3 regions of the Bacillus paranthracis genome follow, and region 2 is predicted to be linked to each of the others. Evidence: riboswitches for the same ligand, from Rfam matches in the RefSeq annotation. Region 2 holds a riboswitch; each other region holds the start of a gene.

The links. A riboswitch is a leader RNA that binds a small molecule or an ion and turns the genes downstream of it on or off. The one in region 2 is predicted to bind thiamine pyrophosphate.
Region 1: linked by a shared signal. The riboswitch ahead of tenA (thiaminase II) and the one ahead of NLJ82_RS02340 (MTH1187 family thiamine-binding protein) in region 2 are both predicted to bind thiamine pyrophosphate.
Region 3: linked by a shared signal. The riboswitch ahead of thiC (phosphomethylpyrimidine synthase ThiC) and the one ahead of NLJ82_RS02340 (MTH1187 family thiamine-binding protein) in region 2 are both predicted to bind thiamine pyrophosphate.

The regions. Positions count from the first base shown of each region.
Region 1 covers NZ_CP101135.1:2,424,707-2,430,008, reverse strand. The annotation lists gene NLJ82_RS12395 (RNaseH domain-containing protein) at 1-1,376, opposite strand, end outside; partial or broken gene NLJ82_RS12390 (TenA family transcriptional regulator) at 1,770-1,889, opposite strand; partial or broken gene NLJ82_RS12385 (helix-turn-helix domain-containing protein) at 1,870-2,040, opposite strand; gene tenA (thiaminase II) at 2,254-2,943, opposite strand; TPP riboswitch at 3,067-3,172, opposite strand; gene ddlB (D-alanine--D-alanine ligase) at 3,247-4,161, opposite strand; gene pdxR (MocR-like pyridoxine biosynthesis transcription factor PdxR) at 4,329-5,302, opposite strand, start outside.
Region 2 covers NZ_CP101135.1:458,444-463,745, reverse strand. The annotation lists gene NLJ82_RS02355 (ABC transporter ATP-binding protein) at 1-68, opposite strand, end outside; gene NLJ82_RS02350 (ABC transporter substrate-binding protein) at 65-1,063, opposite strand; gene NLJ82_RS02345 (ABC transporter permease) at 1,060-1,833, opposite strand; gene NLJ82_RS02340 (MTH1187 family thiamine-binding protein) at 1,805-2,125, opposite strand; TPP riboswitch at 2,226-2,327, opposite strand; gene NLJ82_RS02335 (methyl-accepting chemotaxis protein) at 2,389-4,128, opposite strand; cyclic di-GMP riboswitch class I at 4,270-4,354, opposite strand; gene NLJ82_RS02330 (anaerobic C4-dicarboxylate transporter family protein) at 4,638-5,302, shown strand, end outside.
Region 3 covers NZ_CP101135.1:4,949,510-4,954,811, reverse strand. The annotation lists gene lldP (L-lactate permease) at 177-1,835, shown strand; TPP riboswitch at 1,907-2,022, shown strand; gene thiC (phosphomethylpyrimidine synthase ThiC) at 2,136-3,896, shown strand; gene NLJ82_RS25730 (arsenic transporter) at 4,151-5,302, opposite strand, start outside.

The DNA.
Region 1 (5,302 bases), 2.0 Mb from region 2:
AATGTCGCATCATTACGCTTACCTGCAGTAGCATAAACCGCTTTCATAACATCCTCTACTAAATTCGTTTTATACTTCTGGCAATATTGCATTTTATATGGATTTTGCAATACCTTTTCAATATTACATCTTACTATTTTTAACAACACTGGAGAATCTGCATTTAATATATATGATGACTCACTGATTTGAGCTAACACCATTTCACTTTCAAATAACGCTTGTTCTACTCCCAGCGATATTTTTTCAGACCATATTTCTAGCGTTATAGTCTCTAATCCTTTTGGTGCAATTAAAGGGAATACTTCTTTCCTATTGCCTGTTTCAATCTTTTTACATTCTGGTAGTAATGTGAAATAAGAAAATTTTTGCTGAAACCCTTTAAATAGATACTCTCTTTCTTTTGCTTTTATACCAGATCTTATTTTAGTACCTTGAACTTTATATATTCTCTCATTGTATGGAAGAAGTACCCTAAGATTTGCTCCTAGCATATAATCTTTCGGATATTGAAGAATATGATCTAATTCAACTTCTCCACCTATACGAAAATCATCTTTTAAATTTCTAAATATCTTAATCCATTTGATGCCGTTTGTAGCCTGCTGAACTTTTAGTTTTACAAATCGTAATTTCTTATTATTCAATGCAAATTCTGGAGTAGAAATTAATATCATGCCCCGTTTTCGTCTTAATAGCAAAGGAATGTCTGGATGGTTATATTCTTGATAAAATCTCCGAATTCCTATTGAAACATTTAATAATGGAATGTTCTCTCCTCCGCGCGTTATATATTCGAACCGAAATACATAGGCGAAATAGTCTTGTGTTTTTTCATCTTTAATAGGCTCTGACATCGCCTCACAAATATTTTGTGATCTAAGAGGAGAAAAATATATATATTCTTCATTTATATTTTCTAATTGTACAGGACGTTCACAAAAAATATGTGAAATTAAAGCGGGCACCCATTTAGAATATACTTCCTTATCATGTAGTACTGTTAAATTAGAAATTAAATCGTAATGCCATTCATATTTTGGCGATTCTATTAATTTATTAGGTTTCCAATCATGAATAATCTCATACCAACTTTGGAAAATATAATCGAGTTGTTCTTTTCTAATAGGCTCTTTACACACAATCCACGGTGTATTTTCATTCAATACATATGGATTATGTTGAATAAATAATATATCAGAAAACATATCATATAATCTTTCATTCAATCGTTTCAACTTACTCGTTAATAAAAATGTCTTATAATGTATCTCTACAATATCGAGCCAATCAATAGGAAAATATATAAATGATACACTTTCGTTTAAAAGAGGTTCTACTATATTTTCAAATGTTAACAACTTTAATTTTTCCATAAAATGATTACTTCCTTTCTTCATTTTTCTTGATCACAAAAAAACTAAAGTATTATCACATAATTTAATTATTTAAAAGAATAGCAAATACCGCTTATCCGACTTATATATTAATGACATGACTCTGATAAAAGTTAAAAGAAATTTTCATACATATCCCTCCTTTTATACAACAAATATAATATATTAAGATTATACAATATTAGTCACGTATTGTATTTGGGATTTACAATAATTTTACAAAAGATTATAAAAGAGGTTGTCTCATAAGTCTCTTTCGAAGTAAAATCACATGAAATTGAAAAGGAAGAAACGTTATTAAATCAACGTTTCTTCCTTTCACTTTCTATTCGGTTTTGGCTAAAAAGCACCTTTTAGGACAGCCTCTTTTCACTATCCTATTACCTTTTTCGCTTCTTTATTCACTGACCACTGCTCTAATGTATAAGTCATTTCCCAAAATGAATATTCATATTGACTGCTAATAATAAAATGCTGTTTCACTGCGGTACGTACCATCTTTCTGTACGTTTCTTTTTAATTCTCGTGCAATAGAGGAGTGATGTCGCTTCAGAATGGCACCAATTTCTCTCGTTGAATGACCTAATTTATGAAGTGCTTCTAGTTGTCCACATTTAAACGTGGTAAAATGGGAATAGCTCATACTCGTCCTCCGTGTAAGTAAGTGGGGTGGTAACTTCTACTTTACACGAAGCAAGGTGAGTTTTTTTGTTTTTTTAGGTGTCGCACTTAATAATACAATTCGTCAAATTAAAAAAAGACGCATTTAGATTGATGCGCCTTTTTGCGATACTTCTTTTGTTAAATCATATACATAAGTATGATTCATACCTGTAAATAGCAATACCTCTTCTCTTTATCCTATTACGTTTTTCTCTTTTGTACTTACCGGCCACTTTTCTAATGTATAAGCCATTTCCCAAAATGAATATTCATATTGACTGCTAATAATAAAATGTTGTTTCATTCGATTTCGGTCTGCCTCTGTTACTTTTTCAGCTATTGCATCTAATCGTGTAATTTGCTCTTCAACTAGTGTTCGGAACCAATCGGATCCATAAGCAGAAATCCATTCCTTATAAATTGGCTCTTCTGGCTTACACTCTTTTAAACGCTCACCAATTTCATAATACAACCAATAGCAAGGTAAAATTGCTGCAATAATATCGCCTAAATGTCCTTCATACGCAGCACGATACATATGTGAAGTGTACGCATATGCAGTTGGAGCAGGGATAAAATTATCTTTTTCTTCTTGTGTTATCCCTAATTTCTTCGCAAAATTCTCATGTAAAGATAATTCCGCTTCATATGTATTTTGAGCATGGTGTGCCATACGAGCTGTCGTTTCTAATTCTAGTGCTTTTGCAGCTCCTAAAGTTTGTACTCTAGCAAAGTGACTTAAATAATACGAATCTTGAAGCACATAATAGCGAAAACTAGCTAAATCTAACGTTCCTTCACCAAGTTTTTTTACAAAAGGATGATGAAAACTAGCTTCCCAAATTGAGTCTACTTCTTTACGTAATGATTGTGAAAAAGTCATGTAAATCCCTCCAATTATGTATGAAATTTAAGTATTTACCCACCATTATTAAATCTGTAAAACAAAAAAACTTTCTTTACAAGCGTAAAGAAAGTGAAATTGACAGTATTTATACATGAAACAGCAATGTCTTTCCCACTTCCCTACGCTGGCATTAACCAGATCAGGTACTAAGAGTCTCAAATTCCCATTTGATCTCAGCCTATAATAGGCCCCCCTAGTGGATAAAATATTTAATTTTCGTATTGTATTCATCATAACATACTTCATGTAACTGTCAAAAGTTATTCATGATACCACTACTTAAAATCCTTCGTCTTTTCTTACTCTTAATGAAGTTTCAATAATCATATCTAATAGTTTACTATATTCAATTCCCGCTGCAGCTGCACTTTTTGGCAGTAAACTCGCTTGCGTCATCCCTGGTAATGTATTAATCTCCATTACATATGGAATACCATCCTTCACCATCATATCCACCCTTGCATAAACGCTGCATTTTAATGCTTTATAGCAAGCCAGTGACGCTTTGTTTACACGTTCCTTAAGTTCAGCTGGAAGTTCGATAACTTCTTCAATAGTACCTGCATCATCATATTTCGCATTGTAATCAAAGAACTCAGCTGCATGTCGAATTGAAATGATAGGTAACTGTTTTCCATCAAAAATGGAACATGTAATCTCATCACCTTTAATATACTTTTCTATTACTACTTCAGAATCCCATTCGAACACAGTTTCCAGCATTGAAATTAATTCGTCTTTATCATAGACAATCTTTACCCCAACACTTGAACCACCAGAGTTTGGTTTTACCACTAATGGAAATCCTAACTTATCTAACTCATCAAAATCCAAATCCTCCATTTTTGTAAGTTCAATCCAATCTGGTGTTTCTATTCCTTCATAACGTAAAATCTTTTTTGACATGTTTTTGTCCATACATATACCGCTAGATAACATATTACTTCCGCTATAAGGAATACCTAAACTTTCAAGCGTTCCTTGAACAGTTCCATCTTCTCCGTATTTTCCGTGTAATGCGAGCAGCGCAAAATCAATGTCTTTCGCTTTTTCGATTAAATCCATTTTTTCATTTAATGTAATTGGGACAATTTCATATTTATTTTTATCTAAATTTGCAATCATTTCATTTCCAGTCATAATGGATACTTGTTTTTCAGAGGATACTCCTCCCATAATAACGCCAATTCTCATTTCCTCAACTCCAAATTTCGTTTTTTATCCCGCATTAACGAGCAGTAAGACCCCCACCTCAAAATTCAGCGGAAGCAATGCAGTTAGGTGGGGGATCAACTGCCCGTAAAAGCCCGATTGGTGAGGGCTAATAATCAGTGGGGAATGAACCCCCCCTGATTAAAGTTTCACTTTATTGTATCACCGATTATTTTGATTCCCCGAACTATTTCTTCTTCTTTCAAACGTGAAAATCCTAATCGAAACGTGTTCGCTCCTCCTCCATCAGAATAAAACACATCTCCAGGAGAAAAAGTAACCCCTTGCTCATAACACTTTTGCAAAAGTGTGCGGGCATGAATTTTTTCTTCTAACTCTATAAATAAATGAAGTCCACCATCACCGGTCATTCTTTGAAACGGAATGTACTCGTTACACGCCCCAACAGCTAACTCATATTTTTTCTTATAAACAGACCTTGCCTTTTTTAAATATTTTTCAAAATATCCTTCATGTAAATATTGAAATAGGACAGCTTGATCTAAAGTAGATGTGTGAATAGTTCTTGCTCTTTTCACACTTTCTAAATAATGAATTAGTTCTTTATCTGCAATAATCCAACCTACACGCAAGCCAGGGAAAAGTACCTTTGAAAAGCTACTAATATAAATCACATTATTACCAGCACCAGCAAAAGTTAATAATGGTGCTAAATGTGAACCTGAATAACGTAATTCTTCATTAAATCCATCTTCTATAATAGGAATCTTATATTTTGAAAATAATCTCATCAGTTCCGTTCTTTTCTCTGAACTCGTCACAATGCCAGTTGGATTATGATAGGAAGGAATTAAATACGCAAAATCAAACTCTTTTTCACGCAAGCTTTTTTCAACTTGATTCGTATCAATACCATCTTCATTCATATCAATACCATGAACTTCAAGGCCATGTAAGCGGAATAGCTTCAGCGCAGCATGGTGAGTTGGATTCTCACAAATAACTCGACCTGATTTCTTTGACAACGAGGATATTACAATGTCTAATCCTTCTGTAAATCCATTTGTAATTAAAATATCTTTGTTCGAAATATCTACACCTTTCATTTCCATATAATGAAGTAGATATTTCATTAACGGTCTATAGCCTTTTGCGTATCCGT
Region 2 (5,302 bases):
CTAATATTTGCTAATACATTCTTGCCATCGAAAGATTTCACAATATCTTTTATTTGTAATCCACTCATTTTTCACTTGGAAGGAACTCATTTGTAAAGGCATCTTTCACATCAATTTTCTTCTTAATAACTTTGTTATCATATAAGAAATTCATGTAATTCGTCCAAACTTCTTCCTTCTGTACTCCCCACGCTTTTGCATCATCTTGATACTTCGTACTTAGCCATTTTTGACTTTCTTGTACTAAATCTTTATTTACATCTGGAACAGCTTTAATTAAAATATCGGCAGCTTCTTTCGGTTCTTTAATTGCAAAATTATAACCCTCTGTCGTTGCACTCATAAACTTTTTCACAAAGTCTTTATCTTGCTTCGTATGTTTTTCACTCGTAATCATAACAGGACTATAGAAATCAAGTGCTGGATCTAAGTCTTTCACCATAATCGTATTTAACTCTTTTCCTTGGCGCTTCGCTTCAATTCCATCCCATCCGTAATAAATCCATTCAAAGTCTGCATCACGACCAATTGATTTAAAGAAATCTGTTTGTCCTAAAATGATTTTTTCAACTTTATTAAAATCGGCTTGGTGCTTATCCATAATTGTCTTTAATGTCGCTTCTTCCGCTGGTCCTCCCCAGCCACCGTAACGTTTCCCTTCAAAATCTTTCGGTGACGTCATATTATCTTTCTTAAGCGATGCAAAAGCTGAAGTGTTATGCTGAATAATCGCACCTACAGATACAACAGGAATACCTTCCACACGAGCCAACGTTACATTTTCTTGTGCGCTTATTGCGAAGTCAGCTTTTCCCGAAGCTATCATTTGCTCCGCCGTCACATTATCACCAGGCTGAATGATTTCTACATCTAAGCCTTGTTTTTTATAATAATCTTTCGCTTGTGCTACATATAAGCCAGTATGATTCGTATTCGGAAACCAATCTAATACGACTTTTACTTTTTGATCTTTACTTGCACTTTCTTCTTTCTTCGCCGGATTACATCCAGCTACACCTACTGCTAATAAGGCAGCCAACATAACTTTTAAACCTTTTTTCATTTTCTGCCGTCCTTTCTATATATCCATGGTGCTGTTATTCTTGCCATAAACTCCACGATAAAATACAGACATAATGTCACCATTACAATAATTGCTGCAACACCAAATACTCGGGCTGTTAAAAAGGATTTCGTAGCCCTTGTAAGCATAACTCCTAATCCTTCACTGGCACCGAGCCATTCTCCAATAATCGCTCCCATTACGCTATATGTAACTGCAATTTTTAAACCGGAGAAAAAGTATGGAAGCACTGCTGGAAACTTTACTTTCTGGTAAACTTGCCATTTCGTTGCCTTCATCGTTTGCAACAACTTCAACATATTTTTATCTACCGTTTGAAAACCTTCTAAAATGCTAAGCGCAATCGGGAAGAAACAAACGAGTATGACTACCATTACTTTCGGTAGCATTCCATATCCAAACCAAATAATAAATAACGGTGCAAGTACAACGATTGGAATCGTTTGCGAAATAACAAGCAACGGATTTATTAAAATACGAAATAAAGGGATAACGTCCATAAGAATTGCAATGCTTGTCCCAATTAAAATCGCAAAGAACAGTCCAATTATAACCTCTTGCAGCGTCTGCATCGTATTCGGTAATAGTAAATCTTTCATTCCAATTAATTCTTGAACAATGGCAGAAGGCTTCGGTAAAATCCACGGTTCAATTTTAAATACTGAAACAGATCCTTCCCATATCGCAATGAGAAGGATAAGCCAAATTGCTGTAATTATTTTAGATTGCTTCTGGTTTTGCATATTCATCACGGTACTTCCAAACTTTTTCATCTATCGTTACACCAGTGCTTGGACGATAATGGATTTTAATAGAAGTAATCACTTCTTCTGCTCCAGCGTCCACACAAGCTTGTTGTGCACGTTTAATGATATCAAGAAGTACATCTAATTCTCCTTCCAGCGTCGTTTCCATTGCCCCTACTTCATAACGAACTCCCGATTGTTGTACAACCTCAATCGCTTTATCAACAACAGAATACACATCTTTGTTCTTTGCTTGTGGTACTACTGAAAACGAAATTGTAACTTGTTGTGACATAATAAAATCCCCCTTATGAAATTAAATTTTAAAACAAGAAAAGGCTTTCCTACTGCGTAGGAAAGCCTTGTATGCAAGTTATTATAGAATAACATATGCTACATCACTTTAAGTAACTCCCTACGCTGGCATTATCCAGATCAGGTTGAGGGTCGATGTTTGCTCACATCCTCTCAGCCAATTGGCTCCCCGGTCCTTAATTCGTTTTCATTGTAGCATGATTTATTTTATTGAACAAACAAAAGCATGTATAATCATTTCATTTAACTTTTGAATTCCCCAATTAACTCTTGTAACTCCTGTGAGAGCCAGCTTAAAGAACTGGCTAATTCAGCAATATCCTGTACAGACATTTCCTGTTCTTTCATGATTTCTTCAACATTACTACTACTATTCGCATACTTATTTGCAATAAGTGATAGTTCATTTACAACACGAACAATATTTTGGCTATTTTGCAATATATTATTTGAATTGCTAGAAACAACTCCAACTTGATTAGTAACAGTTTGTGCTGATTTCGAAATTTTTTCAAAGAAAGCACCACTACTTTCAACAAGTTTCATTCCAGACTCTACTTCTTTTGAGGTTTTTTGCATTGAAACAACAGCTTCTTCCGTTCCTGCTTGTGTTTCCCCTATTAATTTTGCTATATCTTTTGCTGATGCTTCCGTCTGCTCTGCTAATTTACGCACTTCATCAGCAACAACGGCAAATCCCTCTCCAGTTTCCTCAGCACGTGAAGCTTCAATAGTAGCATGTAAAGCTAGCGAATTCGCTTGATTTGAAATACTTGTAATTACAGTTACAATATCACTAATTTCTTTTGATCTTACTTCCAAAGAATAAATGATAGAAGATAAATCTTGTACTGCATTTTGTATTATGTTCATTTGATTCATCGTCTGTTCAATAATACCATTTCCTTTTTCTGAATGATGCTTCGTACCTTCAGACTCTTTCGTCATTTGTTTTGCAATATTAGTTATCTCTTCCATCCTATCTTCCATTTCATATACAATATCTAAATACTTTGGTACTGACGTTTCTTGCAATTGAACGCCAGCCCTTAACTCAACTATAGAACTTACGATTCCTTGGACTGCCATGCTATTTTCTTTCGTACTCACTGACAATTCTTGTGAAGATGAGGAAACCTGTTCTGCTGTCTGCTTCACTTTATCTATAATTCCTTTAAACTTCTCGATGGTATTATTAAAATACGCATTAATAATACCAATATCATCTGGTCTTTCCTCTAATTTAATACTTAAATCACCTTCACCAACTCTGCGTAATCCTTCACGTAAATCCCGCAATGGAGCAAGTGCGTTACGTACGATTAAGAATTGAATAACAGTTGCAATTAAAACAGAAATACAAATAAACATTAAACCTTGTATAATGAATTTTTCCTTTGTAATAGGAACAATAGAAGCATCTACATCGGCTGCAACAATTGCCACAATATTTCCGTCTCCATCTTTAATTGGCTCTAATATCGTTACCCATGATCCTAATAGATCTTCATATACTACTGTCATGTTTGCTTTTTTCGTGCTCATTACCTTATCGTATGCTTTCATCCAAAGATCTGGTTGTTTATAATATTCTCCCGGCCTTACTTCAACAACATTTGCTAACTCTGTAGACAAATCGACGATTAATAACTCACCTTTTTCATTTTCTTTTGCTCCAACAATATAGATTTGTCCAACGCTATTCAATTCTTCCGTTGCTTCATCTAATTTCTCTGTTAACTTCTCTCTCTTTTCTCTTTGTGCCACTGGATCCTTTGTAACATCTCTCACTATTTCTTCGTCTAATTTATGTAATACCGTATCTCCTGTTTCAAAAGAATGCCTTTCAAATATAGACATCATGCTATTTTGAAACATGTTAAAACTTAACGCTCCCATAGTACCAACAAGCGTCAAAATAACTAACACAGTTAACAATACATTCTTTTGAAGAAATGATAGCTTGTGCCAATATTTTTTCATTCACATCACCTTTCTTAATTAACTTAATATAAAGGAAAACTATTAAAATAGAAACCTTATCAACAACTGATAAGGTTTCTCATTTGTTTGCAAATAAAAAAAGACCAATGAAAAAGCATTGGTCAAGACCAACCCTATCCGTCCGGTAACTGGCTAGCGTAGCCTTTCGGCCTTAGCTCCTGTAGTTTTGCGTCCTAATGTTTCCACCAGTTTGCCTTTCTCGCTGAACGAGTTGAACGATATGGGAGTTCTATGAGAATTACATTATTCTCTATCAAAGATTACAACATAAAAATTAAAATGTCTACCTATTTAGAGATACAAATGCAAAGTTTTAATGTATTATTTTTTCGAAATAATTTAACAAAGTACGTGAATGTTACATTTCTTGTGTTATATAATAAAAAATGTATATAACACAGGGATTGTTTTGAGTATTTATTTTAATTTTCATTTAAATTAAATTATTCGAATATATCTTAACTAATGAATTTCGGAGGTAGTTTATCATGTTTTGGCTACAATTTCTTACGTTACTACTCTGCATCTTTATTGGCGCACGTCTAGGCGGAGTTGGTCTAGGGGTAATGGGTGGCGTTGGTATGGCAATACTTGTTTTCGTCTTCCACTTACAACCTACAGCTCCTCCTATTGATGTCATGCTTATGATTTTAGCAGTAATTACAGCTGCTGGTGCACTCCAAGCCGCTGGAGGAATGGAATACCTTGTTCATCTGGCTGAGAAAGCATTACGAAAAAATCCAAAACGCATTACATTCTTTGCTCCAATTGTTACTTATTTATTCACACTTTGTGCGGGAACTGGTCACGTTGCTTATTCTGTACTTCCTGTTATCGCAGAAGTCTCTCGCGAATCTGGAATTAGACCAGAACGACCAATGTCAATTGCCGTAATTGCTTCCCAACAAGCAATTACAGCTAGTCCTATATCAGCTGCAACAGTTGCACTTTTAGCAATGTTAGCTGACTATAAAATCACTTTATTAGATATTTTAAAAGTAAGTATCCCTTCTACTTTTATCGCTTGTATGGTAGCTGCATTTGTTGCTAGCAAAATGGGGAAAGAATTAAATGAAGACCCTGAATACTTAAAACGATTAAAAGAAGGAATGATTCCTAAGATTGAAGAGAAAAAAGAATTTGTTGGTGTAAA
Region 3 (5,302 bases), 750 kb from region 2:
TAAAATTTTCAAAAAAATCTTTTTAAATGGAAATTGTTATGGTACAGTATAAAAGAAAGTTGTTGAAAACGTTTTCTTAAACGTTTTTTTATTTTTAGGTTTAAAGGTATGATGACCTGATAGTCTATTGATGAGGTTATTCTACTTAAAAGGGGATTCTTTAGGGGGAGAGAACAATGAATACATGGACACAAGTTTATGATCCGTTCGGAAACATTTGGATTTCGGCGGCGGTCGCACTTATTCCGATTATCTTTTTTTTCTTAGCTTTAGCAGTTTTCCGTATGAAGGGGTATGTGGCAGGGTTTATTACGGTTGTACTTACAATTTTAGTAGCGCTGTTCGCTTATAAGATGCCGTTCACGATGGCGATGGCAGCAACAGGATACGGTTTCTTATACGGATTATGGCCAATCGCTTGGATCATCGTTATGTCGGTATTTTTATATAAAATTTCTGTGAAAACAGGTCAATTCGATGTGATTCGTGCATCTGTATTATCTATTACAAATGATCACCGTTTACTCGTTATTTTAATCGGATTTTCATTCGGAGCATTTTTAGAAGGAGCAGCAGGATTTGGGGCACCGGTAGCGATCACGGCGGCGCTCCTTGCAGGTCTTGGGTTAAATCCTTTATATGCAGCTGGTCTTTGTTTAATCGCAAATACTGCACCAGTAGCGTTCGGAGCGATGGGAATTCCGATTACAGTTGCTGGACAAGTAACAGGTATTGATCCACATAAAATTGGACAAATGGCTGGACATCAATTACCATTCTTATCATTATTTGTTCCATTCTTTATCGTATTTTTAATGGACGGGTTGAAAGGGGTAAGACAAACGTGGCCTGCTTTACTTGTAGCGGGTAGTTCGTTTGCCATTACGCAGTTCATAACAGCGACATTTTTAGGACCAGAACTTCCGGATATTACGTCGGCACTTGTAAGTTTAGTTAGTTTAGCGCTGTTCTTAAAAGTATGGCAACCGAAAGAAATTTATCAATCTGGGCAAGCAAATAGAGAAGCAGCTGCAACAACAGCGGCATCGATGCCGAAATTAACGTTAGGAAAAGTAGTAAAGGCATGGTCTCCATTTATCGTATTAACGGTTATGGTAGTGGTTTGGAGCCAAAGTTTCTTTAAAGCATTATTTGTTCCAGGAGGCGCGTTAGAAAGCCTTGTATTTAAGTTTGAAATTCCAGGCTTGCACAATTTAGTAATGAAAGCAGAGCCTATTGTAAATAAAGCGACGCCTTACGAGGCAATTTTGAAGTTTGATGTATTATCAGCAACGGGAACAGCAATTTTAATTGCTTGTCTCATTTCCATGTTTATTTTGAAAATGAGTGTAAAAGATGCAGTGGTAACATTTAAAGAAACTTTAAGTGAACTTAAAATGCCAATTCTATCTATTGGATTCGTATTAGGATTTGCATTTATCGCAAACTATTCTGGTCTATCTTCTACACTAGCGTTAGCACTAGCAGGAACTGGCGGACTATTCCCGTTCTTCTCACCATTCTTAGGATGGATTGGTGTATTCTTAACAGGGTCTGATACGTCAGCGAATGCATTATTCTCAAATTTACAAGCAATTACAGCGCAGCAAGTCGGTGTATCTGAAGTACTCCTCGTTGCAGCAAATACAACGGGCGGTGTAACTGGAAAAATGATTTCTCCACAATCGATTGCAATTGCTTGTGCAGCAGTTGGACTTGCGGGGAAAGAATCAGATTTATTCCGCTTTACAGTGAAGCATAGTTTATTCTTCGTAATTATTGTTGGTATTATGACGTATGTACAGGCATATTATTTAACGTGGATGATTCCATAAACAACAAAAGAAATAAACTTTGCATTTTTCAGATTATCGTGTATGATGAGAAAGTATTGAAAATTAAATCAGTGATAAACTAGGGGTGCCTAACGTATGCGTAGGCTGAGAGAGAAGCGCGTGAACTTCTTAACCCTTTGGACCTGATCTGGCTCGTACCAGCGTAGGGAAGTTAACGGCTTTACATAATGATGTCTTTTATGAGCCAGGTCCTTATTTTTTTATGGACCTGGCTCTTTTTATTTTGGCATACGCTGGCCATATCTCGTCCTTGTCACGTACAGGGGGGCAACAAAGGTTATGAAACAGTCTGTTTCAGCTGAGCAAATTGAATTGAAATCGAGTTTACCAGGAAGTAAGAAAGTGTATGTGGATGGACCACGAGAAGGTATGAAGGTGCCGATGCGTGAGATTGAACAAAGCGATACAAATGGCGTCCCGAATCCGCCAATTCGTGTGTATGATACGAGCGGTCCTTATACGGATCCCGCGTATAAAGTGGAGCTGGAAAAGGGGATTCCAACGCCGCGCCACTCTTGGATCCTAGAGCGCGGAGATGTAGAGGCATACGAAGGGCGCGAAGTAAAACCAGAGGATGACGGTGTGAAGGTGGCTTCGAAACATACACCTGTTTTCCCGCAGATGGATCGCAAACCGCTTAGAGCGAAGCAAGGTGCAAATGTTACGCAAATGCATTATGCACGTAATGGCATCATTACGTCTGAGATGGAATATGTTGCGATTCGTGAAGGAGTAGAGCCGGAGTTTGTTCGTAAGGAAATTGCGGAAGGTCGCGCTATTTTACCAGCAAATATTAACCATCCGGAAGCAGAGCCGATGATTATTGGACGTAATTTCCACGTGAAGGTGAATGCAAATATCGGAAACTCTGCTGTATCTTCTTCTATCGCGGAAGAAGTAGAGAAGATGACATGGGCTACTCGCTGGGGTGCAGATACGATTATGGATTTATCTACAGGTAAAAACATTCATACGACGCGTGAGTGGATTATTCGTAACGCGCCTGTACCAGTTGGAACTGTACCGATCTATCAAGCTCTTGAAAAAGTAAACGGAATTGCAGAAGATTTAACGTGGGAAGTGTATCGTGATACGTTAATTGAGCAAGCGGAGCAAGGCGTAGATTACTTTACGATTCACGCTGGTGTATTACTTCGTTACATTCCAATTACTGCAAAGCGTACGACAGGTATCGTTTCGCGCGGTGGTTCGATTATGGCGCAGTGGTGTTTATTCCATCATAAAGAAAACTTCCTATACACTCATTTTGAAGAGATTTGTGAAATTATGAAGCAGTATGATGTTTCGTTCTCTCTTGGAGATGGATTACGCCCAGGTTCAATTGCAGATGCAAATGACGAAGCACAGTTCTCTGAGCTTGAAACACTTGGTGAATTAACGAAGATCGCTTGGAAACATGATGTGCAAGTGATGATTGAAGGGCCTGGGCATGTACCGATGCATTTAATTAAAGAAAATATGGAGAAAGAGCTTGATATTTGTCAGGGCGCGCCATTCTATACACTTGGACCGTTAACGACAGATATTGCACCAGGTTATGACCATATTACATCCGCAATAGGAGCTGCGATGATTGGCTGGTTTGGGACGGCGATGCTTTGTTATGTAACGCCGAAAGAACATTTAGGTTTACCGAATAAAGATGATGTACGCGAAGGTGTTATTACGTACAAAATCGCTGCGCATGCGGCCGATCTGGCGAAAGGGCACAAAACGGCTCATCAGCGCGATGATGCACTTTCAAAAGCTCGCTTTGAATTCCGTTGGCGCGATCAATTTAATTTATCTTTAGATCCTGAACGTGCGATGGAATATCACGATGAAACATTGCCGGCAGAAGGCGCAAAAACAGCTCATTTCTGTTCCATGTGTGGACCGAAGTTTTGTAGTATGAGAATTTCACATGATATTCGTGAATACGCGAAAGAAAATGATTTAGAAACGACAGAAGCAATTGAAAAGGGAATGAAAGAGAAAGCGAAAGAATTTAAAGACACTGGTAGTCATTTATACCAATAACACGTTACACCTCTTTACTTGATTGATCACACTGTAGTACCTAACTTAAATATAGAAGAAGCCCGCTTTGCTAAGACGGTAGCAAAGCGGGCTTCTGTTGTTTATCCCGCTATTTGTGGGAAGTAAGACCCCCGCCTCAAAATTCAGCGGAAGCAAAGAAGTTAGGTGGGGGGCAACTGCCCGTAAAAGCCCGATTGGTTAGGGCTGATAATCAGTGGGGGATGAACAAAACCCCCACTGATTAAAGTTTCACTTTATAAGGCGAAGAAGAGATGTACCCAATAGAATAAGAGGAATAATGTAACGACTGTTGTGAGTGGAATAACGATAAGGGATACACTTAAATAGTCTTTCCATTTTACTTTAATTTTGTTTTGTTTCAGGATATACATCCAAATGAGAGAAGCTAGCGTACCGATTGGTAATAATAGTGAACCGATGTCACTACCAATGATATTTGCGAGATAGATAGTTTTTAATGTGACTGGATCTAATCCCATTTCTGTTAACGTAATGGTACCAATCATAAGTGCAGGGTGATTATTGAAGACATTGGAGAGGAGAGAAACGAGTCCACCCATTGCAAAGCTAGCATAAAGCAGATGTTGACTTACAACTGGTTCAAGCCATTGGACAAGCGCTGCTGTTAATCCTGCGTTGTGGAGCCCGTAAATAATGACATACATAGAGAAAGCAAAAATCAAAATGTGCCAAGGTGTCTTTTTCAAAATGTCGACAGGGTTCGTTCGTAAGTAGTACCATCTCCAAATGAGAAGAACGAGTGAACCGAGTACGGCAACAATCTCGATTGGGATGGATAAGAAGGATGCAACGAATAGAAGACAGCGCATAAGGAAGACGAAGCCTAATACTTTTAGCATGAACTTTGTCCGTTTTTGTTTCGTATCAACTGAATTTTTTCCTTTTAACGGATGAAAGTTTTTCGTGAAGAATATTTCTTCAATATCATATGAAGAAACAGGCAATTTTTTCGGAAGTTTTTTCTTCAAAACCGTATACATAAGCCATGACATAAACAATAGTCCTAATGTTGCAGGTACAAACATCATAGCAGTATGCATATAAAGAGTCATATTCACGATATTTAATGCGATTAAGTTTACGATATTACTTACACCAATTGGTGCACTAGATGCAGTAGCGATTAAAGCACCGCTTAATAAATAAGGGATTTGTTGATGCGGTTTTAATTGAAGATTTTTTAGGAGAAGAATTAAGATTGGCGTTGTAATTAAAATACTACCGTCGTTATTAAATAAAAGAGTCATAAGAAAACATAATAATTGAATATACCAGTATAAGCGGCGCCCGGAGCCTTTTGCTAAGTTTGCAAGTTTCGCTGCGGACCAGTGGAAGAATCCGAAGCTTTCTAATATAACCGCCAT